DNA from 3 places in the Lysinibacillus sp. PWR01 genome. Region 1 is predicted to be linked to each of the others. Evidence: riboswitches for the same ligand, from Rfam matches in the RefSeq annotation. Region 1 holds a riboswitch; each other region holds the start of a gene.
What was found. Region 1 has a riboswitch for S-adenosylmethionine ahead of metA (homoserine O-acetyltransferase MetA). Riboswitches for the same ligand answer to the same signal wherever they lie in the genome.
Positions count from the first base shown of each region.

Region 1 (13,543 bases):
AATTTTAATTTCTTCAATTTCTTGCTCAATCTTCGAGCGACGTGGCTCTGTAAAGCGTTTCTTAATGTCTAGCAACTCTTGTTTAATAACACGTACTAGCTTGGCTTCACTTTGTAGAATGCCCTCTAGCTTGGCAATTAACTTATTTAATTCGTCCTGTTCCTGACGAAGCTCTGTAATATCCGTATTCGTTAAACGATATAATTGTAGGCTTACAATGGCCTCTGCTTGTACCTCTGTAAAATCAAACTTCGCTTGTAAATTAAGCTTCGCATCCTTCTTATCATTAGAAGAACGAATCGTCGCAATCACTTCATCTAAAATGGAAAGGGCTTTAATTAAGCCTTCTACAATATGAGAACGGTCCTTTGCCTTTTGTAAATCGTAAATGGAGCGGTTTGTCACTACTTCTTTTTGATGGGCGATATACGCGTCCAGCAATAATGGCAATGTCATCATCGTTGGGCGACGATTGTGGATGGCAATCATATTAAAATTATAAGCTACCTGTAAATCCGTTGTTTTAAACAAGTACTGTAAAATTCCTTGCCCTGGTACATCCTTTTTCAGCTCAATCACGACACGTAAGCCTGTACGGTCTGATTCATCTCGAATTTCCGCAATACCTTCTAGTCGTTTATCTACACGTTGCTCATCAATTTTTTTCACAAGATTCGCTTTATTTACATCGTATGGTAACTCCGTGATAACAATTTGCTCTTTACCACCCTTGATTGGTTCGACAACTGCTTGAGCACGGACAATGATTTTGCCGCGACCTGTTTCATACGCCTTTTTGATGCCGTCCACACCTTGAATGATACCACCAGTTGGGAAATCTGGCCCTTTAATCACCGTCATCAATTCATCTACACTAACATTAGGCTTGTCTAAGCGCATCAACACAGCATCCAGTACTTCATCTAAGGCATGTGGCGGAATATCCGTCGCATAACCAGCGGAAATCCCTGTAGAGCCGTTGACTAATAGGTTTGGAAAACGTGCTGGTAAAACGGTTGGCTCCATATCCTGGTCATCAAAATTCGGCACAAACTCGACCGTTTTCTTGCCAATATCTCGTAGCATTTCAGCGGCAATAGCAGATAGTCTCGCCTCTGTATAACGCATCGCAGCTGGTGGATCACCATCGACCGAGCCATTGTTCCCGTGCATCTCAATGAGCATATGACGCGCCTTCCAGTCCTGACTCATACGGACCATCGCCTCATACACAGAGCTATCGCCGTGCGGATGATAGTTACCGATTACGTTACCCACTGTTTTTGCGGATTTACGGAACGGTTTATCGTTTGTATTGCCTTCTGTAAACATCGCATATAAAATACGGCGCTGTACTGGTTTAAGACCGTCACGTGCATCAGGCAACGCGCGGTCTTGAATAATATATTTACTATAGCGACCAAAACGGTCACCCATCACTTCTTCTAACGGTAAATCTTGAAACTTTTCTGTACTACTCATGCTTGGTCCTCCTCTTGTTGGATGAATTCATTCTCTAAAATGTTAGAATCATCCTCCATACCGAAGTCTACATTGGCTTCGATCCACTTACGACGTGGTTCTACCTTATCGCCCATTAACGTCGTGACACGTCTCTCTGCACGTGCACCATCCTCGATTGTGACACGAATCAATGTCCGTGTCTCAGGGTTCATCGTTGTGTCCCATAGTTGGTCTGCATTCATCTCACCAAGACCTTTATAGCGCTGTAATATGTAACCCTTTCCAACCTTTTTGATGGCCTTTTGTAAATCATTTTCTGTCCAAGCATATTCAATGACTTCTTTTTTTCCAGTACCTCTCGAGACTTTATAAAGCGGTGGTAGCGCGATATAGACTTTTCCTGCTTCAATTAGTGGACGCATATAACGATAGAAGAATGTTAATAGCAAGACTTGAATATGTGCCCCGTCTGTATCCGCATCAGTCATAATCACTACTTTATCGTAGGCGGAATCCTCCACCGCAAAATCCGTTCCAACACCTGCCCCGATCGCATGGATAATCGTTGAAATTTCTTCGTTTTTCATAATGTCCTGTAGCTTGGCTTTTTCTGTGTTGATTACTTTCCCACGCAATGGCAGAATCGCTTGGAATGTACGATCACGGCCTTGTTTGGCAGAACCTCCTGCAGAATCACCCTCGACTAAATACAGCTCATTTTTTGACGCATTGCGTGACTGAGCTGGCGTTAATTTTCCTGATAGAATCGTACTACCCTTTTTGTTTTTCTTCCCATTTCGTGCATCCTCACGTGCTTTACGAGCCGCTTCACGTACTTGCTGCGCACGAATCGCTTTACGGACAAGGGAAGCCGATAACTCCGCATTTTCCTCTAGCACATACAAAATTTGTTCAGACACCACACTATCCACTGCAGAACGAGCCTCACTTGTACCAAGCTTGCCCTTTGTTTGACCTTCAAATTGTAGTAAGTGCTCTGGGATACGAACAGACACAATGGCCGCTAAGCCCTCACGAATATCTGTTCCCTCAAGGTTTTTATCCTTGTCCTTTAACAAGCCAATTTTTCTTGCATATTCATTAAAGACACGTGTCAATGCTGCTTTTGCACCCGTTTCATGTGTACCACCATCACGTGTACGAACATTATTAACAAATGATAAGATCGTTTCCGAATAACCATCGTTATACTGGAAAGCGAACTCTACTTCGATATCATCTTGTATACCTTCTACATATTTCACTGGATGAAGGACATCTTTTTCCTCATTCAAATACGCAACGAAAGCTTCAATGCCATTCTCATAAAAGAACACATCATTTTTGCCTTCCTCGCGCTCATCGATTAATTCAATTTTTAAACCCTTTAATAAAAAGGCTGATTCACGTAATCGTTCTGCTAACGTATCATAATTGAATTTTGTGACAGAGAAGATCGTTTCATCTGGTAGGAAATGGACAAGTGTTCCTGTCTGCTTGGTTTGACCAATATTTTCAAGCGTTGTGACAGGCTGTCCCCCGTGCTCAAAGCGCTGACGATATTTTTTGCCATCACGATGAATCGTCACCTCTAAAAATGTTGAGAGCGCATTCACAACAGAAGAACCAACACCATGTAAACCACCACTTGTTTTATAGCCACCTTGACCAAATTTACCGCCAGCGTGTAACACCGTAAAAATAATTTCTGGTGTCGGTTTGCCCATTTTATGCATACCGGTTGGCATCCCACGGCCAAAGTCGCGCACACTCATACTTTGATCTTTATGAATTGTGACAATAATATGAGATCCAAAGCCAGCCAGCGCTTCATCCACCGCATTATCTACGATTTCATACACAAGGTGATGAAGTCCACGGCCATCCGTCGAACCGATATACATGCCAGGTCGTTTGCGCACCGCTTCTAATCCTTCCAATACTTGTATAGCGTCATCATTATAGACGCTAGTTGACTGTTTATTCGTCAAAAAAATTCCCCTCCAAAAACAAACGCATGTTCTATTTATGTTCTCATCCTAATAATAATAGCATTTCCTGTCAATAGCTAGCGACAGGTTCAATCATTTTAATAATTTGCTCACAGTTTTGATCATATTTCTAAATAGTAAACATCTTCAACAGTTGCTTAAAATTGGTATTTAAGCAAGACAGACTGCTTCTAGCTTCCATCAACATTGGACGCATCGAAGCCTATATAGTTGCAAAATAAATTTGTGTTGCTTGCAGATAGAAGCACTATTACGTACCTTGTGATGAAACTGGATAAAGTTAGACTTCTATTCTACCAAAGGAATGAGCGATTGACAAAATTGCCTTTTTGCCTATATTTTTAAAAAGGTTTTTTCACTTCTTACAAACTTATGTCTAAAAGCCTAGCCCTCGCTAATAGATTCTCTTTTGTATTGAATTCAAGGCTTCGTATGAAATCTCCTTCATATCATTGTAGATTAGCAAGAAAAAGTGTAAAATACTTGTTACAAACTATTAGTACCAAGTGATGGACTATGAATGAAAGGAGTCCAGCTATGATCAATGGACTTATTATTTTATGTGCTTATCTAATCGGCTCTATACCTTCTGGATTATGGATAGGCAAAATTTTTTATAATACCGATATTCGTGAACACGGGAGCGGTAATCTTGGTGCGACCAATACTTTTCGAACGTTAGGGAAGAAGGCAGGTATTGTTGTTACGGTGATGGATGTCTTAAAAGGAACAGCCGCTGTCTTACTCGTGACACTTCCCGTTTTCTCTGACAGTACACTTCATTCTTTATTACTTGGTCTTGTCGCTGTGATCGGTCATATGTTTCCGATCTTCGCCAACTTCCGAGGTGGGAAAGCCGTGGCAACTTCTGCGGGTGTATTATTAGGCTATTCTTGGCCTCTCTTTGTCCTACTATTTATTACCTTTATTGTGACATTAAAAATCACAAAAATCGTCAGCTTAACATCGATGATAGCCGCTTTAGTAGCGCTTATTTATGCAATCGTTTATTATTTTATTACAGGTGACTTTGCATTAGGCATCTTGGTAGCCTTTTTATTTACCTTTATTGTTTATCGCCACCGTGCCAATATTGCACGTATTAAAAACGGCACCGAACCAAAGGTAAAATGGCTGTAGGAAGAGAGGAGCATTTGAAATGAACATTGCATTGACAGATGAAGCCCTACAATGGTTCAAACATGAAATGGAAGTTGAACCTGGCGATACAATTCGCTTTTATGCACGCTACGGTGGCTCTAGTCCGTTTCATGAAGGCTTTTCACTCGGCATGACACGTGAGGAACCCATTGCCATAGGTGTACAGACAGTAATAGATGACGTCATCTATTACATTGACGAGAAAGATCTTTGGTTCTTTAACGATCACAATTTACATGTTGACGTTGATACAAGTAAAGATGAATTACAATACGACTATCGTACATAAAACAAGTCTATCCTTTCAGTCCATGAAAGGATAGACTGTTTTTTTATTTAGTACAGAACAATTTTTCGAGACAACTTGAAAAACCCGCATACGATTGTTGCAGAGTACGTGATTTAACCGCAATTAGCTAATTTTTCATCCCCTTTTCGTTTATCTCTCAAAAAAATTGTCCACTCTAATGATAATGAACGTCCATTTGAGGAGGAAAACATATGTCCATGTCCAACAATATCGAGACCTCCCCATCCCATACAACGAACGATTTGTTGTATACTTCCCTATCTAAAAATATAAAAATCATTCAACAGTCGCTAGGGCATAGTAATGATATTATCATACGCGAAATTACGATTGGAGAAGCGGTTCCCCATAACCTCGCCATTATTTCCATCGATGGCTTATCGGATAAAACCACTATTTCTGATTCTGTTATCGATAAACTGATGGCAAATATTGAAGAAGAACAAGATATTGAGATAACAACAATTAACCAATATGTACGGAATTCCTATCTAACGGTAGGCGATGTGACGAATATCGAGCATTTTACAACACTCTACAATGCTATCCTCAATGGTGAAACGGTTATTTTATTAGACGGTTTTGCTGAGGGGATTGTGACAAGTACCAGAAGTGCCAAGGATCGAGCTGTCACAGAGCCATCGACTGAATCTGTTATTCGTGGACCGAGGGAATCCTTTACCGAAACCATACGTACAAATACTGCGCTCATCCGTCGCAAAATAAAAAGTCCGAATCTCTGGATAAAGTCACGCGTTATCGGTGATGTGACACAAACAGATGTAGCGGTGATGTATATAAATGGCATCGCCAGTGACAAAATTGTCGCAGAGGTATTAGCTCGATTAGACCGCATTAATATCGACGGCATACTGGAAAGCGGCTATATTGAGGATTTTATTCAGGATTCAAAAAATTCTATGTTTCCAACCATCTACAACTCCGAACGTCCTGATGTCATCGCAGGTGAATTATTAGATGGCAAAGTGGCGATTCTCGTTGATGGCACACCTTTTGTTTTAGTTGTACCAGCGTTATTTACATCCTTTTTACAATCAGCAGAAGATTATTATCAGCATTGGATGATTAGCTCACTTGTACGTATCTTGCGTTTTTTTGGTATCAGTCTAGCGTTAGTAGCACCTTCTTTGTATGTTGCAATTACCACCTTTCACCAAGAAATGCTACCAACACCTATGTTGATTAGTATTGCATCGCAAAGAGAAGGTGTACCCTTCCCTGCTGTTGTCGAAGCCCTTATTATGGAGATTGCCTTTGAGGTACTAAGGGAAGCTGGGCTACGGATGCCTAGAACAATCGGGCCAGCTGTGTCCATTGTAGGGACATTAGTTATTGGTCAGGCAGCAGTTGATGCAGGCGTTGTTTCGGCTGTAATGGTCATTATTGTGGCCTTAACGGCGATTTGTAGCTTCCTATTCCCTGCTTATGGCTTATCGAATACCATTCGTGTGCTACGTTTTCCATTAATGATTTTAGCTGCTATGTTTGGTTTATTTGGTGTCATGTTTGGCATTATGGTCATTATTCTTCATTTATGTAGCATTCGATCATTTGGTGTACCTTATTTAAGCCCTTTTGCACCGTTAATATTACAGGATCAGAAGGATGCCTTTGTGCTGTTTCCACGTAGAAAGTTACTTACACGACCTCGTTTAGTCAATCAAAAAAATATTGTTAGAGGCCATAACTATGTCAATGTAAAAGGAAGGAAATAACTACTGGATAAATGAGGAATGGAATATGGCAAAAATAAAATGGATTTGCTTACTATGTATCCTCACTTTACTGTTAAGTGGTTGCTGGAGTAAGCGTGAATTAAATGAACTAGCCATTGTCGTAGCACTGGGCATTGACAAAATAGACGAAGAATATGAAATTACGGTTCAAATTGTCGATCCTAGTGAAGTTTCAGTGCGACAAGCTTCCACTCAGCGCTCTCCTGTCGTTAGCTATCATTCGAGAGGCGAAACCATCTTTGAGGCCATTCGAAAAATGACGACCCTTGCTGCACGAAAGCCTTATTTTGCCCATCTTCAAGTGGTTGTTTTAGGAGAAGATCTCGCGAAAGAAGGAATTAGTGATGCACTCGATTTAATTGTAAGGGACCATGAATTTCGTAAGGATTTCGATGTCATTATGTCTCATGAAGCGACAGCGAAGGAAGTATTAAATGTATTAACACCCATCGAAAAGGTTCCAGCTAATAAAATGTTAAATTCCCTCGATGTCTCTGAGAGAGCTTGGGGCTCCACAATAGCAGTTAATATTGATGAATTAGTCAATACATTAAGCAACAAGCATAAAGGGGCGTTAATTTCTGCTATTGAAGTTCATGGCGATAAGAAATTAGGGGTAGATCAAACAAATGTGCAACGTGTTAAAACACCTGTGCTGTTACAATATGCGGGATTAGCAGTCTTTAAAGGGGATAAATATATGGGACTGCTGTCCGAGGGAGAAAGCAAAGGCATTAGCTTTCTTAATGACAAAATTCAAAGTACGATTGAAATCATCGCCTGTCCTAATAAAGGGACTTTATCTACTGAAATCACCCAATCCACTACAAAAGTGAAAGGGTCATTTAAAAACGGCAAGCCGAAAATCGATGTTCATATTAATGTTGAGCAGAATGTTGGAGAGGTCGAATGTGATATTGATCTCACCAAAAATAAATCGATTGATTACGTTAATAAAAAAACAGCCCAGGGTATCGATGAACGCATTGAAAAAACATTAGAGATAATGCAACAGCAATATGAAATCGATGTTTTTGGTTTTGGTGATGCCCTACATCGTGCAGATGCAAAGCAGTGGGGAAAAATCAAGGATGAGTGGGCTTCCCTCTTTTCCGATTTGCCAGTGGATGTTCACGTGAAGGTAACAACACAAGGATTGGGTACGATGCAAAATTCATTATTAAACAAGCCAAAGGAGGAGTAATGAAATGGTGCTAGCTGTAGCTATCTTGATCATCTCAATCATCGTTGCACTTCTATTTATTCCAAAGTTCAAAAAGCAACAGGATAAAAAAACCATTATTGTCTTCTCCTTTTTGCTACTCATTGGAACTGCTTTAAATATGGCCATTGCCCTGAAAGTCCATATTCCAAGCCCATTAGATTTAATTACCTTTATCTTTACACCAATTAAGGATTACATTGTGTCATTCACAAAATAAAAAGATGGACTGAGAAACGGAGGGTAGCTAGATGGAAAAAGAGATCATTAGTTCAAGACAGTTTACAATCGTTACCTTCCTCTATTCTATCGGTACAGCAATTTTAATTATCCCTTCAAGTATTACGGGCGCTGCTAAGCAAGATGCTTGGGTTGCAGCCAGCATTGGTGTTGTGCTTAGTTTACTGGTCATTAAGTTATTCTTAACACTTGCCAATCAAACACCCTCTCTTAATTTTATAGAGGCGAACGAAAAAATTCTTGGTCGTTTTTTTGGGAAAATCACAGCCATTTGCTTTCTCATTCTCACCTTTTTCTCCACTGGAGAGTTACTTTATTTTATTGGTATTTTTATGAAAACCGAAGTTATGCCAGAAACACCGACATTAGCATTCGCCCTACTGTTCAGTATCATTATTATGTATGCCGCTTATCTAGGGATTGAGACGTTTGCCCGTTCAGCAGAAATTCTCTTTCCGTTGTTTATCTTTATCTTTATTTTTTTCGTCGTTTGTATTACCCCTCAAATTACATTTGAGAATATTCAGCCTCTACTAGAAGCAACCAAAACATCTATGTTTTATAGTATTGCACGCTTTATGAGTATCTTTTCCTTTCCATTAATTGTGTTATTGATGCTATATCCTGCTGGCGTCAATGTACAGCCATCTGCACAGAAAGGGCTATATATTGGGACCATCCTTGGTGGTGTCGTCTTAATTACGTTGATTGTCCTATCGATTCTTGTCTTAGGGCCTGAAAACACAGCATCTAGGACATTTCCCAGCTATGCCTTAGCGCAAAGAATATCCATAGGGAATTTTTTACAGCGCATTGAAATTATTATGGCATTTATGTGGATTTCGTCTATTTATATTCGCACATTTATGTATTTCTATACGACCGTTGTTGGCCTTGCCCAAATTTTGAAGATCAAGGATCATCGTCCGCTTATTTTACCGATGGGCATAATTATGATTGGGCTTTCTCAAATTGTTCATCCAGATATTGTGCATTCTACTAATTATAATAATGAAATTTGGCCTATCTTTTCCTTTATCTTCACCATTTTATTACCAATACTTTTGTTGATTGTGGCAGTTATTCGAAATCGTAAATCTAAGGCTCAAAATACCGAAACACCCCAACAGGATACAACGAAGGAAAATCAAAAAGTCTAATTTCTTCTACGTTTAGAAAAGAAATTAGACTTTTTATTAATTAGATATGATATTCGATTTCATCTACAAAATCCCATTCGTATGGTGTTTCTTGGTAGACATAGTAGTTCAACCAGTTAGAGAATAATAAATGCGTATGGGCACGCCATGTATTCATCGGCTCTTGTTTCGGATCATCATTCGGGAAGTAATTCACAGGGACGTCGATATCTATGCCCTTCGCCACATCACGGCTATATTCATCGGCTAGTGTTGTCGCATCATACTCCAGATGCCCCGTAATCATAATATTTTTATTATCTTTTGATTGTACGATGAATACCCCTGCATCCTCTGAATAGGATAATAATCGTAGGTCTGGATGATTGCGAACCTCGTCAATGGAAACAGATGTATAGCGAGAATGAGGCGCAGTAAATAAATCGCTAAAGCCGCGCACTAAATCCACCGTTAAATCTGTAATTACATGGGAATAGACGCCTGAGCATTTAGCAGAAAGCTCGACCTTCCCAATGCCATAATGGTGATACAATGCAGCCTGTGCCCCCCAACATATATGTAGCACGGATGTCACATTCTTTTTAGACCAATCCATAATTTCTGAAATTTCCTGCCAATAGTTGACATCTTCAAATGCCATTTTTTCTACAGGTGCCCCAGTAATAATCATGCCATCATAGCGTCGGTGACGAATTTGGTTGAACGTTGTGTAAAATAGCTGCAAATGAGATTTACTCACATTTTTCGATTCATGTGTGGCCGTATTTAAAAAGGTAATATTCACCTGTAGTGGTGTATTCCCTAATAAACGTAGTAATTGAAGCTCTGTTTTTTCTTTTTCAGGCATTAAATTTAGTATTAATATATTTAATGGACGGATTTGCTGTGTTTTCGCTCGATCCTCTTCCATGACGAAGATTTTTTCCTCACGTAAATGTTCTCCAGCTGGTAAATTTTTCGGAATATTAATTGGCATCTTGCTTTCCCCTCTCTATAATCACTCTCTTTTTTTAGCAAACCTTGCTTGCAAAGAATGCAACTAAATTAAAAAATCCTCCTCATTCCATACGAGATAGAATGAGAAGGATTTTTTCACGTCCACTCTTATCTCTCAAAGGAAAAAATCCTTTGCTGGAATTAGCACCTTTCTAACAATTGTTAGAGGTTGCTGAAGCGTCATCGGGCCAAATCCCTCAGCTTCTCTTGATAAGATTATTTAATTATCTTGAATTGTAACATGAACTAGTTAGAATATCAATAATTCATAGAATATTTTGTGATTCAAGTGCATGTTCCTTGCTCATTTGATGTACACTAAGCTTGCTATATGTGGTGTTTCTACATTTAAAATTTATGGTAAACATGCCGTAATTATGTTACCATATACTTTTAGTAAGAGAGAGGAACGTGAATAGTTTGATTAAAATTGAATTTCCAAAACCAGATCTAGTAATCCGTCAACGTGAACAAGATTTAAAACCAGGTGATGTGGAAATCACACCTTACTTCGGTTTTATTGACTTCCATAAAATCACACGTGATAAAGGCGGCATTTTCTTATTCTATAATGACACGAATGAGCTATTGTTTGTTGGGAAAGCACGTAAAATTCGTCAACGTATTAAAAAACATTTCGAGGACAATGTATCTCCGATGAAAAACCATCGTGATGAAGTGTTTAAAATTGAAGTCTATGAAGTAGAAGATCCAATGGAACGTGAAATTTACGAAACATATGCGATTAATACTTTCCGCTCTAAATACAATGTAGACAAAGTATTTTATTAGACATCATGCAAAGAAACCGAAATCTCGTCTAGAGGGATTTCGGTTTCTTTTTTCACATTATGGTCATGCGATCGATTGGTGTACTCTGGCCATTTATTCGCAAATCAATGGTATCAAGCTCAGGATTCTTGACGTTGATTTGAAAAACATAGGGCTGAGCCTCTTTCCTTTGCTCGCTGCCTTCTTCTAGCTGGATGATAAGCCTATTTCCCTCAGCCGTAATACTTGCCAACACATTCCCCTTTGAATAATAGACGAGGTAATATGAAGCATTATTTTCATGCAATAGTTGTATTCTGTCATTAGAAACAATATTTTTTTGGATATTGTCGGGGACAACAGTTAGCTCATGAATCGCTAGTGGATCAGCAGCTGGTGTAGCGTTACATGCTCCTAACATTAGTAAACTCATTAAACCTAGCAACACGATTTTTTTCACGTTACTCCCCTTCCCTTATACGACTATTCCAAGAAGAAAGCTTTTCGCTCCTTAGCAATCCAGTCTTCTAACTCCTGATCATCCCGTTTTACCAGTCGATTGATGAGCACATCATGCCAAATATAATCCTCTAATAAATAAATATGGACAGGATCATTGGTGATAAAAGCCGTCTCTTGCGTGGATGGAGAGTGACCATAAATCATTTCCTGACCATCTATCGATAAGATAAACCAATGCGGTGTAGACGATTTTTTTGTATAATGTGTGGCTCTATGCTGGTCAATCGAGGCTAAATGCTCCCCCACATACAAGGTAATGCCATGGACAGGAACATGCTGCGCCACCTCTTGCAAATCTTCTCGTAAGGCATCATACATATCCTCCCACATTGACAGCATCACCTTTTTCTTCGCTTTCTTTAGAAGTGACTGACAATAGTTAATGATGGATTCCTTGCCCTTTAGCATGACCACTTTAGGCTCCGCTTCTTGCACTTTTTCTTCTAGTTTCTCTAATTTCCCGCGCATAGATGTAAAATTTGACTCCCAGCGTTGTTGCATTTGCTGTAAAAACACAGACACTGGCATTGCCGCATAGGTTGTTTGTTCTGCGGTCTCTTCTTTTAACACAATGCCCTTATCTACAAGGATATTTAAAATATCATACACTCTTGCACGTGGTATGCCAGAATTTTTACTAACCTGATAGGCACTGACATGACTTTGCTGAACAAGTGCCGTATAGGCCTTTGCTTCATATTCTGTAAAACCCATTTCTTTCAACTGGGCGATTAATTCCTCCATGTAATCCCTCCATTATCTTTATTATAGGCTACTTTTGTGAAGATTTGCCAATGAAAAAATGAGGGTTTACAGCGCAAATAAAATTAGTTACTATTTCAGTAGTAACTAATTTAAAAGAGGTGTAATATGTTTTTTGAAGTCGATGTACATATTCTTATACTGTTAATTTCATTTGGATTTCTGGCGGCTTTTGTCGACTCAGTAGTGGGAGGGGGCGGTTTAATTTCATTACCTGCTTTACTGTTTGTTGGCCTAAATCCAGCCGCAGCTGTTGCCACGAATAAACTAGCAGGAGCAATGGGCTCGCTCACGTCCTCGATTTCCTTCTACCGTTCTGGCCAGCTGGACATTCGCTCTGTCCTCAAATATTTTCCTCTAGCATTTATTGGATCTTTATGTGGTGCATGGACTGTACATCTAATCAACCCAGCATTACTAAAGCCCTTAATGCTTGTTATGCTGGCGGCTGTTGGGGTATATACGATCTTTAAAAAGGATTGGGGCGCTGTCGCTACTGTAAAAAAACTATCTAAAACGCATTTATTTTTATTTATGCTGTTATTATTTGCTATTGGTTTTTATGATGGATTTCTTGGTCCTGGAACAGGCTCCTTTTTAATTTTTAGCTTCCTACTGGTAGGCTTTGATTTTTTAAAGGCGGCTGGTAATGCGAAGTTTTTAAATTTGGCGAGTAATGTGGCCGGCGTTTGTATGTTTGCTTACTTAGGTCAAATTCATTATGTCTATGGTTTAGTAATGGGCATTGCGCAAATTGGTGGAGCTATGCTTGGCTCGCGCATGGCGATCAAGAAAGGAAGCGGCTTTGTCCGCACGCTTTTTATTGTGGTCACGATGACACTACTTGCAAAAAATGCCTATGATTTTATGATGCATTAAAACAATAAACGCCACAGAATTTGATATCTGTGGCGTTTTTGAGTTAAATCATAAGTTTTTCGTTTTTAAATTTATGACTAGTAGTCAAACTAACAAGCACAAAAATAATGAAGGATGCGACGATTGGTATTGTGACTGTATGCATACCAAATACAGAAGGGTAGAATCGATCAATCATAATATACAACAGCATACCTGAAATCATCGATGCAATCGCTCCGTATTTATTCGCTTTTTTCCAATATAATCCTAAAACTACTGTCCAAATAAAGACAGCCTCTAGCCCA
Region 1 covers NZ_JBHERJ010000073.1:35,981-49,523, reverse strand. Annotated here, with positions in the region: gene parC (DNA topoisomerase IV subunit A) at 1-1,482, opposite strand, end outside; gene parE (DNA topoisomerase IV subunit B) at 1,479-3,455, opposite strand; gene plsY (glycerol-3-phosphate 1-O-acyltransferase PlsY) at 4,014-4,616, shown strand; gene ACEVFT_RS14905 (HesB/YadR/YfhF family protein) at 4,636-4,926, shown strand; gene ACEVFT_RS14900 (spore germination protein) at 5,139-6,683, shown strand; gene ACEVFT_RS14895 (Ger(x)C family spore germination protein) at 6,709-7,908, shown strand; gene ACEVFT_RS14890 (hypothetical protein) at 7,913-8,146, shown strand; gene ACEVFT_RS14885 (GerAB/ArcD/ProY family transporter) at 8,178-9,326, shown strand; gene metA (homoserine O-acetyltransferase MetA) at 9,367-10,302, opposite strand; SAM riboswitch class I at 10,428-10,539, opposite strand; gene ACEVFT_RS14875 (nucleotide excision repair endonuclease) at 10,743-11,114, shown strand; gene ACEVFT_RS14870 (hypothetical protein) at 11,167-11,553, opposite strand; gene ACEVFT_RS14865 (TrmB family transcriptional regulator) at 11,577-12,359, opposite strand; gene ACEVFT_RS14860 (TSUP family transporter) at 12,486-13,256, shown strand; gene panF (sodium/pantothenate symporter) at 13,300-13,543, opposite strand, start outside.

Region 2 (5,032 bases), on a different contig from region 1:
CATAGTTAAGCCTTCCCCGATAAACATCATGGCAAACATAGCGGCAAAAATAGGCTCTAAGGAGAATATTAGACCTGTATGTGTAGCAGAAGTATACTGTTGTGCAACAGTTTGACCAACAAAGCAAAACGCACTACAGATGATGCCAAGCCCTAAAATAGCAATCCAAGATGTTGTGGAATTTGGCAATGTCGGTGTTTCGAATAGAAATGTTAAGCCAAGTGCATAAATACCAGCAAAGCCAAGCTGATAAATTCCGTATGAAATGGATTCTACATTTCGTGTGAATGAGCTATTTAAAAGTAAATAAATTGAATAACATACCGCAGCAATTGCTACTAATAAATCACCTGTATGGAATGTGAATGAGCCATGTGCTGTTAAGACGGTAATACCAATCATCGTACAAATGATCGCAAAGCTAACTGCTCGAGAAGGTAATTTTTTTTCAATAAAGCTGCTGAAAATCGGCACTAACACGACTGTTAGGCTCAAGATGAAGCCAGCATTTGAAGCAGAAGTAGACTGTAAACCAAATAAACTTAACGCGAACACAATGAATAATAAAAATCCTTGAATAGCCGCATATTTTAATGTTTTACCATTTACTTTGATCATCCGTTTGTAAAAAATAAGTCCTGCTACGAAAAATGCGATGATACAACGCAATGCCACCACATTATAAACTGCCAATGTTTCTAGCCCCATGACCATAAAGGTATAAGAGAGCCCCCAAAACATTGTGACAATAACCATCAATACATTTGCTTTTCCTTGGATACTCATTATGTTCACCTACCATCTGTGTACTAAAACAGTTTTTATACTAAAAATTACTATATATCTTGTATTGTGATTAGTAAAACGAATGTTTATAATGAATAGGATTAAAAAAATTCATGTATATAGAGGGATTGCGGATGAGCTTAGTTAAATACGAGATTTTAACAAAGGTGGCAGAGGTGGCAAGCTTTACAAAAGCAGCTGATGCACTAGGGTTAACACAGTCTGCTGTGAGTCATGCCGTGTCAAGTTTAGAAAAAGAATTTGGCTTTGCTCTCATTCATCGAAGTCGTGTAGGTGTAACATTAACGAGTGAGGGACAAACGATGCTAAGGGCAATGCGTCAGGTTTTGGATGCGCAGGAATTATTACAACAGGAAGCAGCTCATATTCTTGGCGTGACACGTGGTAAGGTTCGAATTGGTGTAATTTCAAGCATTTCTTCGAATTGGATGCCAGAAATTGTTCGCATCATGGATAATCAATTTCCAGGAATACAGGTGGAGTTACGAGAAGGAGATTACTATGAAATTGAACAATGGCTTTTAAGTGGTGAAGTAGAAGTCGGGTTCTTGAACGGTCAAAAGTCAGAGCAATATCAATTTACTGAGTTACAACAAGACCCATTATTATGTATTGTTTCCGATAATAGTCCCTTATTTGATAAGACAGAAATTGATATCGTAGACCTAGAGGATATGCCATTTATTATGACTTCCTATAAAGGGACAAATGATGTCAAGGTGCTATTAGAGCAATATCATATAAAGCCGAATATTCGCTTTGAGCTTTCTGAGGAGGTAGGGATTCTTTCTATGATTTCACATCATTTAGGGATTAGTATTTTACCCCAATTGGTTATTCAAAATTTACCACCAACATTGAAAGCGATTCCATTAAAGCAAGGTGGCTACCGCACCATTGGGATTGCTATGAAACACCATGCTTCACCCGTTACAAAGAAATTTGCAGAGATTTTAAGCGCTTGGTTAAATGAACAAAACAGCTCCCTACGATAGTCGCTATTGAAGCATATCCTTACATTACGTTAAAATAGTATTTGTATATATTTCAGAAAATAGGTGAGTGTATGGGGACATTACAAGGCAAAACCGTACTCATTACAAGTGGGGGAACACTTGAAAAATGGGATCGTGTACGAGGGCACACGAATTTATCAAAAGGCACAATGGGCTGTTATTTAGCAGAGGCGGCGCTGGCTGCTGGCGCTAACGTAGTATATATGCATGGTTACTTTGCACAGCTCCCAGAAAACCACAACAAAATGACATTGATAAAATTTGAAGGCATAGAGGATTTAGGACAAAAGGTGTGTCATGCTGTCCAACAACAACAAGTCGATATCGTCATTATGGCTGCTGCTGGCTCTGATTGGATCATTGACAAGGTGTATGATCAATCAGGTAATTTAATGGAGGAGGCGGGGAAAATGCCTTCCGACGAACCACCTATTATTCATTTTAAAAAGGCGCCAAAAGTGTTAGGACAAATCAAGGGTTGGCAACCAAAGGTAACATTAGTAGGCTTTAAGCTCGAAGCGACGGATGATGAGGAGTTCTTGCTAGCTCGCGCAAGACTGCGTATGGAAACAGCCAATGCTCAATTTATGGTAGCAAATAGCTCCCAGTCTTTATACGGAGGGGATGAGCCTCATTGGATCGTGCCTGCTGAAGGCCAACCAATCAAGGTGATGGGGAAGCAACAGACCGCACAAGCATTAATGGCCTGTTTACAAGAACAATAAAATCAAGAACTGTGCAGAGGCTATATTTCTGTGCAGTTTTTTTCTTTGCTTCTGTGGTTAGATATATTGACATAGCATACAATACGGTAGGATTATGTGTGAATAGTCTATAAAATTCTTACATTGCATAGTATTCAACTAGGTTTTCTAATATTTTGTATTGACATTCCTATAGCAGAATTATAGAATTATTTTCAAGAAACGCAGTACTCTTATCAAGAGAGGTGGAGGGACTTGGCCCAATGAAGCCTCGGCAACCGAAAAACAGGTGCCAAATCCAACAGATGGTGTCTGAGAGATAGGAGGGGCTATCAATCAGTTTGATGCGTTGGCCTCTTTATGATCAATAAGGATAAAAGAGAAGGGGTGTATCGTATGGCTCAGTCGGTAAAAGTAGATGATAAGAAATTAGAGGCAATTGCGAAGGCGATTCAAAATCTTGAATTTGGTGAAGTGCATATTACGATTCAAGATGGTGTGATTGTGCAAATTAATAGGCTTGAAAAGCAGAGATTTCCGCAGAAAAAATAACAATGATTTCAGTAGAACTTATGTCAAACGGCCACCTATAAGCATGAAGGATTTCCTTTGCTTACAAGTGGCCCTTTTTTTGTGTAAAGGCTAGCTATAAAAGCTTTTTGGTATAGGACCGATATGACGGCGATGATAAAGTAAAGGCTCTTTTTGAGCATTTGTAATGTCTATCACCTGCCCAATAAAAATGGTATGGTCGCCAGCATCAATTTGCTGAAACGTTTTACATTGTAAATTAGCTGCTGTATCATGTAAAATCGGTAGTCCAAAAGAGGAAGTTGACCACTGTGCTTGTGCAAAGCGATCAGGGATTTTACTTGCAAATAGTGTACATAAATGTTCTTGATCACTCGCTAAAATATTGACCGCAAAATTTGGCGCAGCCGTAAAATAAGGATGGAGCTGAGATTTTTTATCGAGTGACCACAAAATAAGGAGCGGGTCGATTGAAACAGATGCAAAGGAATTGACGGTTAAGCCAATAGGTTTTGTGTCATGACATGTCGTGACAACTGTTACGCCTGTAGGATAATTACCTAATGCTAATTTAAAAGCAGCTACTAAATCTGTCATTCAAATCACCTCTTTATGAAATTAGTGAACGGAGTTTGTAGGTAAACGAAACTTTTTTTCATATCCTACTAGTAACTCCTTTTCTTGAGTAAATTTTAAACCAATCAAACATACAGGTAAAGGTAATGGGGAAAGAAAGGGGAATGGCCATGACTTTATATTTTGATCATCTGGTTCATCAAGTGGAATCACCAGAAAATATAAAGGTTTTCTTCAATAAACGAAATGTCCATACAGTGAATGGTGGGCAGCACACGATGTGGGGGACTTATAATACGTTAAGCTACTTTGGCTTAAGCTATATTGAACAAATTGCTATCTATGATCGTGATTTATTTGAGCAAGCGGCACAATACCCTTATTCCCTACATTATACGTTTAAACGTGATCAAGAGCGCCAGGGATTTTCTCGAATTGCCCTGCGCACAAAAAATATTGAGGAAGCGGGTCGGCGCTTGCGAGCATTGGGCTATGAAGTATATGGGCCAGATGCATGTAGCCGAACAAGACCAGATGGCACTGTTGTAGAATGGAAGCTACTGCATTTTGGCAAGCCAGATCTTCCAATCGATTTTCCATTTTTGATTGAATGGGCGGAGGAAGATGAAGAGCGTTTGGCTCAACTAAAGGCAAGTGGTGCCATTGATGTAAAACAGGCTATAACGATGGAATCCATCCAATTCTATGTCAAGGACATGCAGGCAACCGTTCAGCTGTGGCAACAGGCGTTGCAGCTACCAGAGCCTGTGCAATATGAGCAGTATATGTCACTACAGCTACCGAATATGCGTTTAGATTTCTATAAGGAAGAGAGCGCAGTAGCCATGACACTCGGTCATGTCAAAGAAGGGCCATTTGGCGTGACATTAAAAGATCCAAAACGTACAAAGGAAACGTTAGTTTGCCCAGGCGCTTTTTATTGGATAAATCGATAATGAGAAAAAGGCTGGGACACAACTAACTGAGACCTTCATAAAGACGAATAATCTTTAACAAACATGATAACTAGAAAAACCGAACTATTCCGAAACACTTCGTATGCGTTTTAGTGGATAGTTCGGTATTTTTTATGGGCTGAAACACTTTTGTCCCAGCCTCTTAACATAGTATTGAAAAACAAATCAATCAATAGAATTTTTGTGAAAAGTGAAAATGAATTTCCATTGCAGGCTACTTGCTTTCCTGTGGGCGAGCGCCGAATCACTTCCTCCGCTAGCACTTCGTTTAGAGCTTTGCCTGTCTCGCTATCCCAAGGGAGTCAAGTAGCCCTCCACTCCAACCCATAAATATCTAACTTTTTAGCAAAGGTTTTCAGATAAAGTGAAGGTGTTCATTACTCTTTATGAAGAGGTGTTGTCACGCATCACTTCTCCACAT
Region 2 covers NZ_JBHERJ010000099.1:290-5,321, reverse strand. Annotated here, with positions in the region: gene ACEVFT_RS23710 (DMT family transporter) at 1-786, opposite strand, end outside; gene ACEVFT_RS23705 (LysR family transcriptional regulator) at 921-1,802, shown strand; gene ACEVFT_RS23700 (phosphopantothenoylcysteine decarboxylase domain-containing protein) at 1,874-2,548, shown strand; SAM riboswitch class I at 2,758-2,853, shown strand; gene ACEVFT_RS23695 (YezD family protein) at 2,924-3,079, shown strand; gene ACEVFT_RS23690 (flavin reductase family protein) at 3,170-3,655, opposite strand; gene ACEVFT_RS23685 (VOC family protein) at 3,805-4,590, shown strand.
Region 2: it holds a riboswitch for S-adenosylmethionine, as region 1 does, so the genes downstream of both, ACEVFT_RS23695 (YezD family protein) here and metA (homoserine O-acetyltransferase MetA) in region 1, are expected to answer to the same signal.

Region 3 (13,543 bases), on a different contig from region 1:
CCAAAGCCAGGTAATGATGAGTCAACTGCATATTGTGTATACGCTGCACCTGCTTCAATACTTTTTGCAAAAGTCATTTGCTCATCGCCTGCTAATCCACCACTATTAAATTCTCCAACATGAATAAATGGATCTGCTCCTTCAGCTGCCTTCTCATCGTGTACATTGTACATACCAGTAAATAAAATCATAAATGCCGTAGCAGAACAAATTAATAATGTATCAATATACACAGATGCTGCTTGCACAATTCCTTGCTTAGCAGGATGCGATACTTCCGCAGCTGCTGCAGGGTGAGCCCCCGTTCCTTGACCAGCTTCATTGGAGTAAATTCCCCGTTTCACACCCCAAGCAATCGCTGAACCAATAATGCCGCCAAAAATTTCTTGAGCCCCAAAGGCACTAGAAAAAATTAAACCAAAAACTGTTGGTACTTGTGAAATATTCATAAAGATAATGACAATTGCCATAATGATATAGGCTAATGCCATAAACGGTACAATGATCTGGGCCGCATTTGCGATTGATTTAACACCCCCGATGATAATGGCACCTAATAAAACAACAATAATAAGTCCTGTGATCCATGTATCCAAACCGAAAGCGTTTTCAACAGCACCTGCAATGGCATTTGACTGCACACCAGGCATCAAAATTAACATTGCAATTAAAGCAGCTACAGCAAAAATAACTGCAAACCATTTTTGACCCATTCCTTTTTCTATGTAAAAGGCCGGTCCACCACGATATTCTGTATCTTTCTCTTCTTTATAGATTTGAGCTAATGTTGACTCTACATACGCGGTTGCCGCACCAATGAAAGCGATTGCCCACATCCAAAAGACAGCACCAGGTCCTCCCATTCCAATCGCTGTCGCAGTACCAGCAATATTACCTGTACCTACACGTCCTGATAATGCGATAGACATTGCTTGGAAAGAGGATATTCCCTTTTCCGATTTCTCCCCTTTAAACATTAAAACAAACATATCTTTGATGTGTCGTACTTGTAGGAACCTCGTGATGATTGAGAAAAATAACCCAATCAATAAAATACCGTAAATAAACCATGGTCCCCATAAAATCCCATTCAATTTCTCCACAATTACATCCATTTTACCCCTCCAATTTTGAAATACCTTACTTTAAGTCATTATAGTATTACACTTTTCAGAAAATTACAATATTATTTTCAAGTAACAATATTTAAGTAAGTAACCTAGTAAATGGAAGGGTATAAACCTATTTAATTATATAGCCAATTCTTCGAAGAGCATTATTAATAAAATCACGTATATACATAAAAATCTCTTCACGCTCTCCCTCATGAAATAAATTATGATAACAATTTTCCCATTCTTTAAACTGAAATTCCGTAAATTCTTGTTGATGTAGCCAGTTTCGAGTTTGGCGTGTGTCCGTAATTTTATCTTTCTCAGCCGTCATAATGAGCATAGGCATATTTGGCATTTCACCTTTAGGCAGCATCACTAAATTTTTCATCATCTGCTGAAGCTCTCGATACCATTTCACAGAAACAACAGACATGAGCGGTACATCATCTTTCATTTCTTCTCTACCTTCAACATTACGCGTTAATTTCTCTAAAGTAATGTCATGTGTCAATTTGACATTGGCTGTTAATGCACTTAAACTCGTTAAAGCATTTGTTAATTTACCTGGTAATAGCTTTAGTTGCAACCAAGGTGATGTTAAAATAATACCCGCACATTCATATTGCCTCTTTTGCATTGTATGGAGAATTAATGTTGCGCCTAGCCCATGCCCTATTACAAAAGTTGGTAAATTATATGAAAAAGCATTCTCAATCAGGTTTCTTGTATATTTATTGTACAATTTGAAGTCCTCATCATGGACACGGGCAAACCTTGCTTCCACCCCATGATTCGGTAAATCTCCCATGACTATGTGGAAGCCTTCCAATCTTAATTTTTCTATCAGCCATGCGTACCAACGGTGATTTTCATAAGCACCATGAAGAATAGCAATCACAGCTTTTGCTTGTCCATCAGCTTCCCATTTCCACATTTACATAGTCCTCCTAAAAAATAATTACACTTTAATTATAGCGAAATAAATAGCACATTTTAATTTTATATTTCCATAAAGTTGCGTATTTGATACGATAATACTACATTATAGAAAGAAAAGAGGCGATTTTCATGATTTATCCATTTAAAGATAAAATGCCAAAGATCGATCCGTCTGTTTTCATTGCTGATTACGCAACTGTTACGGGCGACGTAACAATTGGTGCCGAAACAACTATTTGGTTTAATACGGTTATTCGTGGTGATGTTTCCCCAACGATTATTGGTAAACGTGTCAGTATCCAGGATCTTTGCTGCTTACACCAAAGCCCAAAATATCCACTCATTATTGAAGATGAGGTAACAGTTGGACACCAAGTCACTTTACATAGTTGTACAATTCGCAAAAATGCCTTAATTGGTATGGGTTCCATTATTTTAGACGGAGCTGAGATTGGAGAAGGTGCATTTATTGGAGCAGGAAGCCTAGTACCTCCTGGTAAAGTCATTCCTCCGAATAGTTTAGCATTAGGTCGTCCAGCAAAAGTTGTCCGTGAATTAAATGCAGAAGATAAAGAGGATATGGAACGCATCGTACGAGAATACGCAGAAAAAGGTCAATACTATAAATCGCTTCAGAAATAACTAACATACACAAAAAATCAATACTAACGAAAAAATCCCTCGCGTTTCCGTGTAACGAATTTGTTCACGAATCCTAGCGAGGCATTTTTTGTAAAAAAACAAAAGGGGCAATGTTGCCCCTTTTCTTATTAATACATTAGAATAATTTTCTAACGACTTCATTACTTTAGTTCAATAGTTTATAAACGTGCTTTTTCTCGTAGTGCATCTGCTTTATCAATTTGTTCCCATGGTACATTTAAATCTGTACGACCAAAATGTCCATACGCAGCCGTTTGTTTATAAATTGGACGACGTAAATCAAGCATTTTAATGATACCTGCTGGGCGTAAATCGAATAGCTCGCGTACCCATTCTACGATCTCACTTTCTTTCGCTTTACCTGTACCAAATGTATCTACCGCAATAGAAACAGGTTGAGCTACGCCAATTGCATAGGCAAGTTGTACTTCAGCACGTTCTGCTAAGCCAGCCGCTACGATATTTTTCGCTACATAACGTGCCGCATATGCCGCTGAACGGTCTACCTTTGTTGCATCCTTACCAGAGAATGCACCACCACCGTGACGTGCATAACCACCGTATGTATCAACAATGATTTTACGTCCTGTTAAACCAGCATCTCCTTTTGGCCCACCGATTACGAAACGGCCAGTTGGGTTGATGAAGTATTTCGTGTTAGCATCTAATAATTCACTTGGCACGACTGGAGCAATAACAAATTCTTTTAAATCCGCTTGAATTTGTTCAAGTGTTGCTTCTTCATCATGCTGTGTTGAAATAACAATTGTATCCACGCGAACGGGTACATTATTGTCATCATATTCAATCGTTACTTGCGTTTTCCCATCAGGACGTAAATAGGCAAGTTCACCTGATTTACGTACTTCTGTTAAACGGCGTGCTAATTTGTGTGCTAAGCTAATTGGTAATGGCATTAGCTCTGGTGTTTCATTACATGCATAGCCAAACATTAAGCCTTGGTCACCAGCACCTATTGCTTCAATATCCGCATCTGTCATAGAGCCTTCACGTGCCTCTAATGCTTGATCAACACCTTGTGCAATATCAGGTGATTGTTCACCAATCGCCACAAGCACCGCTAAGTTTTCAGCATCAAAGCCATATTTACCTCGTGTGTAGCCTATTTCTGCTACAGTGTCACGAACAATACCTTTAATATCTACGTACGTAGAGGTAGTAATTTCTCCTGCTACTAATACTAACCCTGTTGTTACAGTTGTTTCACACGCTACACGTGCATTTGGATCTTCTGCTAAAATAGCATCTAAAATGGCATCCGAGATTTGGTCACAAATCTTATCTGGATGTCCTTCTGTTACACTCTCTGATGTAAACAGTCGACGGTTTGTCATTTGGTTTTCCTCCTAAATACTCTTACAATAAGTAGTTGTGTATGAATACGGTACTCATTACCCATGTCAAGTCCGCTCCTAAGGATTGAACTCTCAAGCCGTTACTGCTGCTTTTAACACGAGGATTTCGAAAGATCCGTCATTATAATAAGGAAAGAACTACATATACTTACCTTTACATTGATTTTTAACAATAAAAAAATCCTTTTCTCACGTTACTTTACATGAGGAAAGGAATAATGACTGCGTAACCTTTCACTCTTATCGTTCAAGGGATGTTCCCTTGCATCAGGTTGGCACCAACGCATGTCGTGAAATAGTTCATGCAGGTTGCCGGGTTTCACAGGGCCTGACCCTCCACCAGCTCGGGATAAGAGTATCCGTTCAATCTCATGTTACTGAAAAGGTCGAACGTTGTCAAATATTTTCTTATGTATTACTGTATAAAAAGGAAAGAACAGATTAAACAAAAACTTTTCATACTTGGATGATGATGTAAATAGAAGCAAATTAATCCCTACAACATACCTAGCTACTTGTGGTAACATATGTGTGGCTCAATTTTCGCGCCTAATTACTGTAGGATTGATGGTATTCTACTCGAAAAACATTATTTTTTGTCAGTTTATTGAAAAGTGATAAAAACTCTAAAATAATTTCTTAATTAGTATAGATTATTTAAGCAATTGTGTTATACTATTTTTGAAATTAAGAAAAAATCCCTCTAAATCAAGGGAATACTATAAAAAAGGATGGTATTTAATCGATGAATTCAGTAGAAATTGCAAACGAACTGAAGGAATTATTAAACGGCGGTAACATTAATGTTCAACTTTCAGTACCACAATTAGCAGAAAAAGCTACCTCTCGTGGTGAAGCAATGTTAACAGTAGATGGCGCAGTTCGTGCAGAAACTGGCAAATACACTGGTCGTTCACCTAAAGATAAATATACGGTAGAAGAAGAAAGCACAAAAGATCAAATTGACTGGGGTAAAGTCAACCAACCAATCTCCTCTGAAGTGTTCGATAACCTATACGTAAAAGTAATAAAATATTTAAAAGAACGTGACGAGTTATTCGTATTCAAAGGCTTTGCAGGTGCTGACAAAGATTCACAATTAAGCATTCAAGTCATTAATGAATACGCTTGGCACAATCTTTTTGCTCATCAATTATTTATCCGTCCAACAGCAGATGAATTAGCTTCTCATGTTGCCGACTTCACTGTCATCTCAGCTCCTAACTTTAAAGCAGATCCTGCGGTTGATGGTACTGCTTCTGAAACATTCATCATCGTATCACTTGAAAAGAAAATTATCTTAATTGGTGGTACTGAATATGCTGGTGAAATGAAAAAATCTATCTTCGGTATCATGAACTACTTATTACCACAACAAGGTATTCTTTCAATGCACTGCTCAGCAAACGTTGGTGAAGCTGGCGATGTGGCATTATTCTTCGGTCTATCTGGTACTGGTAAAACGACATTATCAGCTGATCCAGATCGTAAGCTAATCGGTGACGATGAACACGGTTGGTCTGCTAATGGTGTGTTCAACATTGAGGGTGGTTGCTATGCAAAAACAATCAACCTTTCTGCTGAAAAAGAACCAGAAATCTACAATGCAATCCGCTTCGGCTCTGTTTTAGAAAACGTAGCTGTTGATCCAGAAACTCGTATTTGTGACTATGATGATGGTTCACTAACAGAAAATACACGTGTAGCTTATCCAATCCAATACATCGAAAATATTGTTGATCCTTCTGTTGCAGGTCATCCAAAAACAATCATCTTCCTAACAGCTGATGCATTTGGCGTGTTACCTCCAATCAGTAAATTAACAAAAGAGCAAGCAATGTATCACTTCCTAAGTGGTTTCACTTCTAAACTTGCTGGAACTGAACGTGGTGTTACTGAGCCAGAACCAGTATTCTCTACTTGCTTCGGTTCACCATTCCTTCCACTTCCTGCAACAGTATACGCAGAAATGTTAGGACAAAAAATTGACGAGCACGGCGCACAAGTATTCCTAGTGAACACTGGTTGGACTGGTGGCGAATATGGTACAGGTAGCCGTATGAAACTTTCTTACACACGTACAATGGTACGTGCAGCAATCGATGGTAAATTAGCAGGTGTTGAAACGACACAAGATGCTGTGTTTGGTTTACACATTCCAACAGCGGTTGAAGGTGTACCTTCAGAAGTGTTAAACCCTCGTGAAGCTTGGGCAGATAAAGCTGCATATGATGCAAAAGCTGCTGAGCTTGCAGGCTTATTCAACGAAAACTTCAAAAAATTCTCAAACGTTTCTGAAGCTATCACTACACTTGGTGGCCCATTAAAATAACGACTAAATAAAAGACAAAGGGAACAAATTATTCGTTCCCTTTGTCTTTTTGTTTTCTTCTATGCTTTATTGTTGTTTCATCCACTTGCAAAGAGCACGAACAGTTTCACGATTTTTTGCTGGTGGATATTGATGTGCGTAGTTAAGATCATACCACGTTTCGAATGATTTATTTGCATCCTCTAAAAAAAATGCCAATTGTCTGGCATGTTCTATATCCACATTTTCATCACGATAGCCATGAATGATCAGTACGGGGGCTGTTATCTGCTCTATCTCAAATAGTGGCGTTCGCGCATCATACGCTTCTGGGACACGATTCGGTGTTCCTCCAATAATGCGCTTCATCATCCTTCGCATATCTGTGCGTTCCCAATAAGTGGCCGTTGCATCCGAAACACCTGCCCATGTGACAACCGAGGTAATATCTTTTCTTAAAATGGCTGTCCAAAGAGCCATAATTCCCCCACGAGAAAAGCCAAAAACATGGATATTGTCATTACAGTATTGCTTAAGTACATCTACGGCATAGACAGCATCATAACGATCTGCCCCTGCAAACTGGTCGCGACCCTCTCCACCACGATTTCCACGATAGTATGGGGCAAAGACGATAAAGCCCTGCGCCGCAAATTGGGCAATACGAGAGGGTCTTACCATCCCAATGCTTTGCATGCCGCCTCTTAAATATAAAAAGCCATCATATGTACCTTCTGTCTTTGGTTCCGCTAATAATCCTTTTATACGTAAGCCCTGTGATAGATAGGTTATTTCTGTTAGTCGTATGGCTGGATTGGGTGAGGGATAGGCACGTTTTTCCACAATTTCACCATTGTATGTCACGGTCTTTCAACTCCTCCAGCATTTTCTTCATTCCCTCATCCTTCATATGAAAACTCAAGTTAGGATGCTGGGTAAATTCTTCATCTGTTAACCAAAGCATGCCTGACGTTTCTAAATCAAATTCTATGTCCTCTTGCGCTAAAAATTGTGCAGTGAAAACGGTTTTACAAAAAACGATTTCATCATGCACTGCATACTCTGCGAACCATTGAAGATTTTTCACATGAACACCCGTTTCTTCAAAAACTTCTCGAATCGCCGCCTCCTCTAATGTTTCGCCCTCTTCTAATTTCCCCCCTGGTACTTCTACACCACGTCGTTTATGAACCGTACATAACCATTTATTTTCATGCTTTAAAAGGACAAGGACGTGTTTAGGTTCTACTTTAAATTCGCCTCTTGTAAAACTCAAATCTACTTGTAGGCCATGTAAATCTGTAAATGTTAACATCTCTTCAACCTCACGTTCTTTCTTGTTGCAAAACAAAAGTTAATCTCTTCTTCATTACTTCTATATTTATGGACAGAATTTAATCATCATTCCTATTCCTATCTATAATAACTATAGTGTAATTCTACAAAGACAAGCAACTCTAAACTACAGTCTGGTAAAGCATGTAAAAAGGCAACTTTGCAAGGCGAGGGGTTGATTTCCGTTCCGCCAGCGTCCTTTCCAGGGGGCGTCCGATGAGCCGCTTCACTCACTTTCGTTCGCTCCAGGGTCTCCTCTGTGACGCTAAATCCCCTAGGAGTGACGCTGGCTCCACTCCAATCAACCATTCTGCAAAATGTCTTTACTTTTCATAGAGATTAAATCTCCCATTATCTGTATTCTTAGAGGGGATAAGCTCTTATTTTCAATGTGGTAAAGTGAAACCATCAATGAACTGGGTAGTGAACACTCCATTTTATTTGTGTAACCTTTGCCAAAAAGAAAACTTTTTTGTGGGTTGGAGTGGAAGGCTACTTGATTCCCGTAGGATAGCGAGACAGGCAAAACTCTAAACGGAGCGGTAGCGGAGGAAGCGATTCGGCGCTCGCCCCAGGAAAGCAAGTAGCCTGCAACAGAAATCCATTTCTACCTTTCAGTTGACTGTTTTGTTTTTCAACAATATAAAAAAGCGTGCTTCCTAGGAAGACACGCTTTTCTTTAAATTACTTGCTGACCGTCAAAGTAGACGATAGGGCTTTTCACAACACAGTCGATATGAACATCTGACGCATTGGCTCCACCGAATGGCGCATTACTGCCAAAAGCAATATGGATTGTCCCATATACCTTCTCATCCTCTAGTACATTGCCACATAGGATGGCACTTTTATTGGCTCCGATGCCAAACTCTGCAATGATTCTACCATTTCCTTCACCAAGTAAGGACAGTAGACGTGAACCATCAGGACCAATTGCTTCTTCTAAACGACCATTCTTAATTTTTAATAATAATGGCTCCTTTAAGACACCGATATTAGCAATAGAACCATCTACTAAAATCTCTCCATTTGCAGATGTTTCAATTGGCGCAATATATGATTCTCCTGAAGGAATATTCCCGTATTCACCAGGTTGACGAATAACACCTGTGGATCGAATTCCTAAACGGCCTTCTACACTAAATGTCAGCTCATGGCCATCCTTGACAATGCGAATATCTTTTGCCGTATCAAGTAAAAGGACATATTTTTCTACCGTGGCTTCAATCTCCTGTGCATCCGCATGAAGGGCACCTTGCTCCAGCATCTCTAATGTCACACCTGGCATTGTCGCTACACGTCCGCCCTTTTCACAGGCATATTTACGAGCCATTGTATGTGTTAAGGAGTGGGAGGTAATACAAAGTGTAACATCCGCATTCGCCATAAGCTCAGAAACTGCATGGATGGGCTCCTGTCCAGATTTGTCTAACAGGGGCATCACCATGAGCATTGTATTTGCTGTAATTGACATTCCAGCTTCATAAAAGATTTTTGCGATGTCTTGTTTGTGACTATCTGTCAAAATTAATAGTGACTCTGATGATTGAACATTTAAATTGCCTTTTAAAACATTTAGTGCAATGTCATGTAAATGCTGCATAATAGGACTCCTTAATTAAAATTCAAATGATATCTACGAATAATTCCTTCTATTTCATTTCTAGCTTCCGTCAGAGGTCCCAAAAACTCTGGAACACGTTGCTCTGTAAAACGATAGATTGGTCCAGAAACGGTAATAGATGCTACGACCTGTTCCTCACTATTGAATATAGGCATAGCTAGCGCCAATACATCAACAGAATACTCACTATTACTAAGTGCATAGCCGCATGATCGAATTTTTTCTAGCTCTGCCCGTATTTCTGTAGCATCTGTCATCGTATTATTCGTATAAGCTGTTAACGGTTCATCTATGACCTTTGCAATTTGCTCTTCATTTAAAAAAGCAAGCATCGAACGATAAGATGCTCCTACATAAAGTGGTGATCTACTTCCTCTTGAAACTGTAAATTTCACCTTATTTACAGGTTCTGCTTTTAGTAATGTTAACGCTTCCAGTCCATTCAGTACGGTAAAAATGGCTGTTTCGCCAGTGACATCCTTTAATTTATCAAGAACTGGCATACATAGCTGATCTATGTTTAATGAATCATACATATTCATACCTATTTCCCATAATGCTATACCAAGTGAATATTTTTTCGTTATAGGATCTTTTGTAATAAACCCATTATTTTCGAAGGTTTCAAGAATGCGATATAAATTTGTATGATTCATATTCATCGCCAGTGCTAACTCTCGTCCACCCCATGTTGGCTTTTCCTTTGTAAACATTTTTAAAACCGCAATTGATAAATTTAATGTCTTTAGCATATCTCTCATCCTTCTGATCTATTTATCTGTACAAACGGCTGCAAATCTCTCTCTTAAGGGGGAAATAATCGACAGATTTAGCAGCCGTCAGCACCTGATATCACTTTATCAAAAGTAAGAGAGTAGCTAATCTCTTACTTTTGATATAGGAAATCAACAGCAGCAGTTATATAAACTTTTGCACAGCGTACGATATCCTCAACTCGCACTTTTTCATTATAACCATGAATACTTGGTAAATAAGCTGGGCCGTATTGCAATACAGGAATATCATATTGTCTGAAATGACGAGCATCACTGCTTGCCCATTGCATGACACCATATGCCTCTTGCCCTGTGACGTACGAAATATTTTCCACTATCGATTGGCACACAGGATTTTCAGCAGGCGTATAATTGGCTACACTTTTGAAGCCAAAACGTTGGATCGAATAATCGATAGCCAAACCATCTAGTTTATTTGTCAAGATTTCTGTTACTTCTTCTTGTGTAATACCAAATGGTAAGCGACAATCGACCTGAACCTTACAGTAATCTGGGATTACGTTGGACTTCGTACCTCCCTCAATTGTACCAATATTTACAGTAATTTTCTCTAAAACTTCTTGATATTTCAAGCGATCTTTCTCCACTTCACGCATGTATTTTTTTGATACCTCGATAAGTGGCTGTACCTCTTCTGGAATCGTAATTTCTACATCCCATAGTGTACGAATCTCTTGAATAGCTCGAATAGCATCGACAATGGCATTTCGTCCAGCCAAAGGTGATAGACTTCCATGTCCAGGTTCCCCACGCACTTCTAATTCAAACCAGTAGGAGCCCTTTTGTCCAATTGTTGGATTTAAAGGTGAAGATGGCTCAGCGATTAAACAACCATCTCCCTGCACATAGCCGCGCTCTAACAGCCAAGGAACACCGAACTCGCCGCCCGTTTCTTCATCTGGTACGATCGCCAAAGTTAATTTCCCTGGTAGTTCAATGTTCAGTTTCTTTAATAGCTTTGTTGCAAAAATAATACCCGCTAAACCGGCTTTCATATCACTTGCTCCACGGCCAAGCATCCAGCCATCCTTCACTTCTCCTGAAAACGGATCAAAATCCCATTTTGATAAATCACCGACAGGTACAACATCTGTATGACCACAATAAACGAGTTCCTTTCCTTCACCATTCCCAATGGAAGCTACTAAATTAAACATTTTATCTGCAGCTTCATATTTTTGATAAGTAATGCCAACATCATTTAAATAGTTTTCAATAAAAGCTGTTATTTCAGTCGTATCCCCTGGAGGATTGACACTAGGAATTTGAATAAGTTTCGAGCAAAACGCTATCAATTCATCTTGATGATTTTCAACTGCATCTACTAATTGAGCTTTAAGTGCTTGTAAATCATTCATGTGTGTGTACCTCGTTTCCTTTCGTTTGTAAATGACTCATGCTACCATATAAGCCTTTCATATGTGTAAATTGTGTTTCATCAAAGAAAGAGCATTTATTAGCACCATAAGTTTTTGCTACCTCTAACACAAATCGCACAACATTTTCTACATCCGTGACATGTGTTGCACCGGTTGCACAGCCTGCCACAACAGATTCAGTTGTAATCGCTACACCTACAACAGGGCTAGATGTTGCAACAGCCGGTTGTAAAATACTATTGATATGGAATAAACCATTACCATATGGTGTAATGTCTTGCATCGTAATCGGTAGAACAACTGGAGAAATGCCAGCTGATTGTGTATACACTTGCAATAAATCATCACTAATTTTTAATATGTAACCTTCTTTGACTGTTGGCGTAATAGCAAATCCTTTATGGTTACATACTTGATTGCCTTTTGTTGTATCAATGGATAGAATAGCATCCATTGTATCTTCTACTTCATTTTCGTTCATGACACTAATATCCACTGGAGAGTTCATAAATGGCACTGGCTCATGTGGTAAGGTTGGAGCTGTTGGACAAATATGTGTGGAGAAAATAACGTCACCCTCTAATTGATCACCCTTTAAGGCCATATCAATAGCTTTTGCTGCCCCTGCCAAACATGCCAGTGCGCCATCTCCATCTGATACAAAGCCTGTCATTTCAGGGCGCGCTCCAATACCACCTAAGCGTCCAATAATTCCTAATGTAGGTGCATTCCCGCCTGAGGATTTGCCGTTCTTTCCTTTCACGAGGACGCGAACAAAATCAGTTGAGCCGCTTTCGCCTTGAATAGTTTTTACCTTGACATCTGCTGTGGAATCAATATTGTGTAAATATTCTTTAATCGTGGCTCCGTTTACATAAATACTATCCATTACCTCGTATAATTCAATAACATGCTTCAATGACATAATCAGTCCGCTCCTTTTTCTGCTTCAATAAAATATACATTTCGTTAAATCGATGATACTTCTTGCTGTATTGACGTAAATAAATGACATGATACTTGATGTGTAGCTGTTACTGTATCAAGTGTCGGTTGAACGTCTGCACATTTTTCTGTAGCGAAACGACAACGCTTATGGAATGCACAGCCACTAGGAGGATTTACTGGGCTTGGAACATCGCCAGATAATATAATGCGTTCCTTTTTATCAAAAGGATTTTCCTTAGGAATGGCTGATAACAAGGCTTGTGTATAGGGATGTTGAGGGTTTTCATATATTTCCTTGTATGTGCCAATTTCCACTATTTTCCCTAAATACATGACGGCAATCCGATCACACATGTAGTTCACGACATTTAAATCATGTGAAATAAAAATATAGGTTAAGCCGAATTCTTTCTGTAAATCTTTTAATAGATTGATCACCTGTGCCTGTACAGAGACATCTAATGCTGAAACAGGTTCATCACATACAACAATATCTGGATTGAGTGCAAGAGCCCGAGCAATATTAATGCGTTGTCTTTGTCCACCAGAAAACTCATGTGGATGGCGCTTTGCATGGTATGCACTTAATCCAACTGTTTCAAGTAATTCAATAACACGCTTTTTACGTGATGCATCATCACCAATACCATGGATAACTAGTGGCTCAGCAATAAGGTATTCAATCGTTTTCCGAGGATCGAGTGATGCATAAGGATTTTGGAAAACCATTTGTATGGATTTTCGAGCAACGCGGATATCTTTTGTATTTAAGCTTGCTAAATCTGTCCCCTTAAATTCAACCATTCCCTCTGTTGGTGAGATTAGCTGGTTGATTAAACGAGCAACCGTCGATTTACCACAACCCGATTCGCCCACAATCCCCAGTGTCTCCCCTTTATATAATTCAAAACTTACACCATCTACCGCTTTCACAAATTGTGTTGATTTTTTAAAAGGAATTGAACTTTTAATGGGAAAGTGCTTTTTTAAATTACTTACCTTTAAGACAAGTTCATTGTGCTGTTGCATTAAAAATTCCCTCCTTCCTTGCGACAA
Region 3 covers NZ_JBHERJ010000089.1:24,340-37,882, reverse strand. Annotated here, with positions in the region: gene ACEVFT_RS20460 (alanine/glycine:cation symporter family protein) at 1-1,115, opposite strand, end outside; gene ACEVFT_RS20455 (alpha/beta hydrolase) at 1,243-2,049, opposite strand; gene ACEVFT_RS20450 (gamma carbonic anhydrase) at 2,184-2,696, shown strand; gene metK (methionine adenosyltransferase) at 2,876-4,072, opposite strand; SAM riboswitch class I at 4,331-4,449, opposite strand; gene pckA (phosphoenolpyruvate carboxykinase (ATP)) at 4,839-6,425, shown strand; gene ACEVFT_RS20435 (alpha/beta hydrolase family protein) at 6,492-7,268, opposite strand; gene ACEVFT_RS20430 (NUDIX domain-containing protein) at 7,252-7,719, opposite strand; gene ACEVFT_RS20425 (aminopeptidase) at 8,419-9,342, opposite strand; gene ACEVFT_RS20420 (IclR family transcriptional regulator) at 9,354-10,115, opposite strand; gene ACEVFT_RS20415 (M20 family metallopeptidase) at 10,250-11,518, opposite strand; gene ACEVFT_RS20410 (DUF1177 domain-containing protein) at 11,511-12,464, opposite strand; gene ACEVFT_RS20405 (ABC transporter ATP-binding protein) at 12,509-13,516, opposite strand; gene ACEVFT_RS20400 (ABC transporter ATP-binding protein) at 13,500-13,543, opposite strand, start outside.
Region 3: it holds a riboswitch for S-adenosylmethionine, as region 1 does, so the genes downstream of both, metK (methionine adenosyltransferase) here and metA (homoserine O-acetyltransferase MetA) in region 1, are expected to answer to the same signal.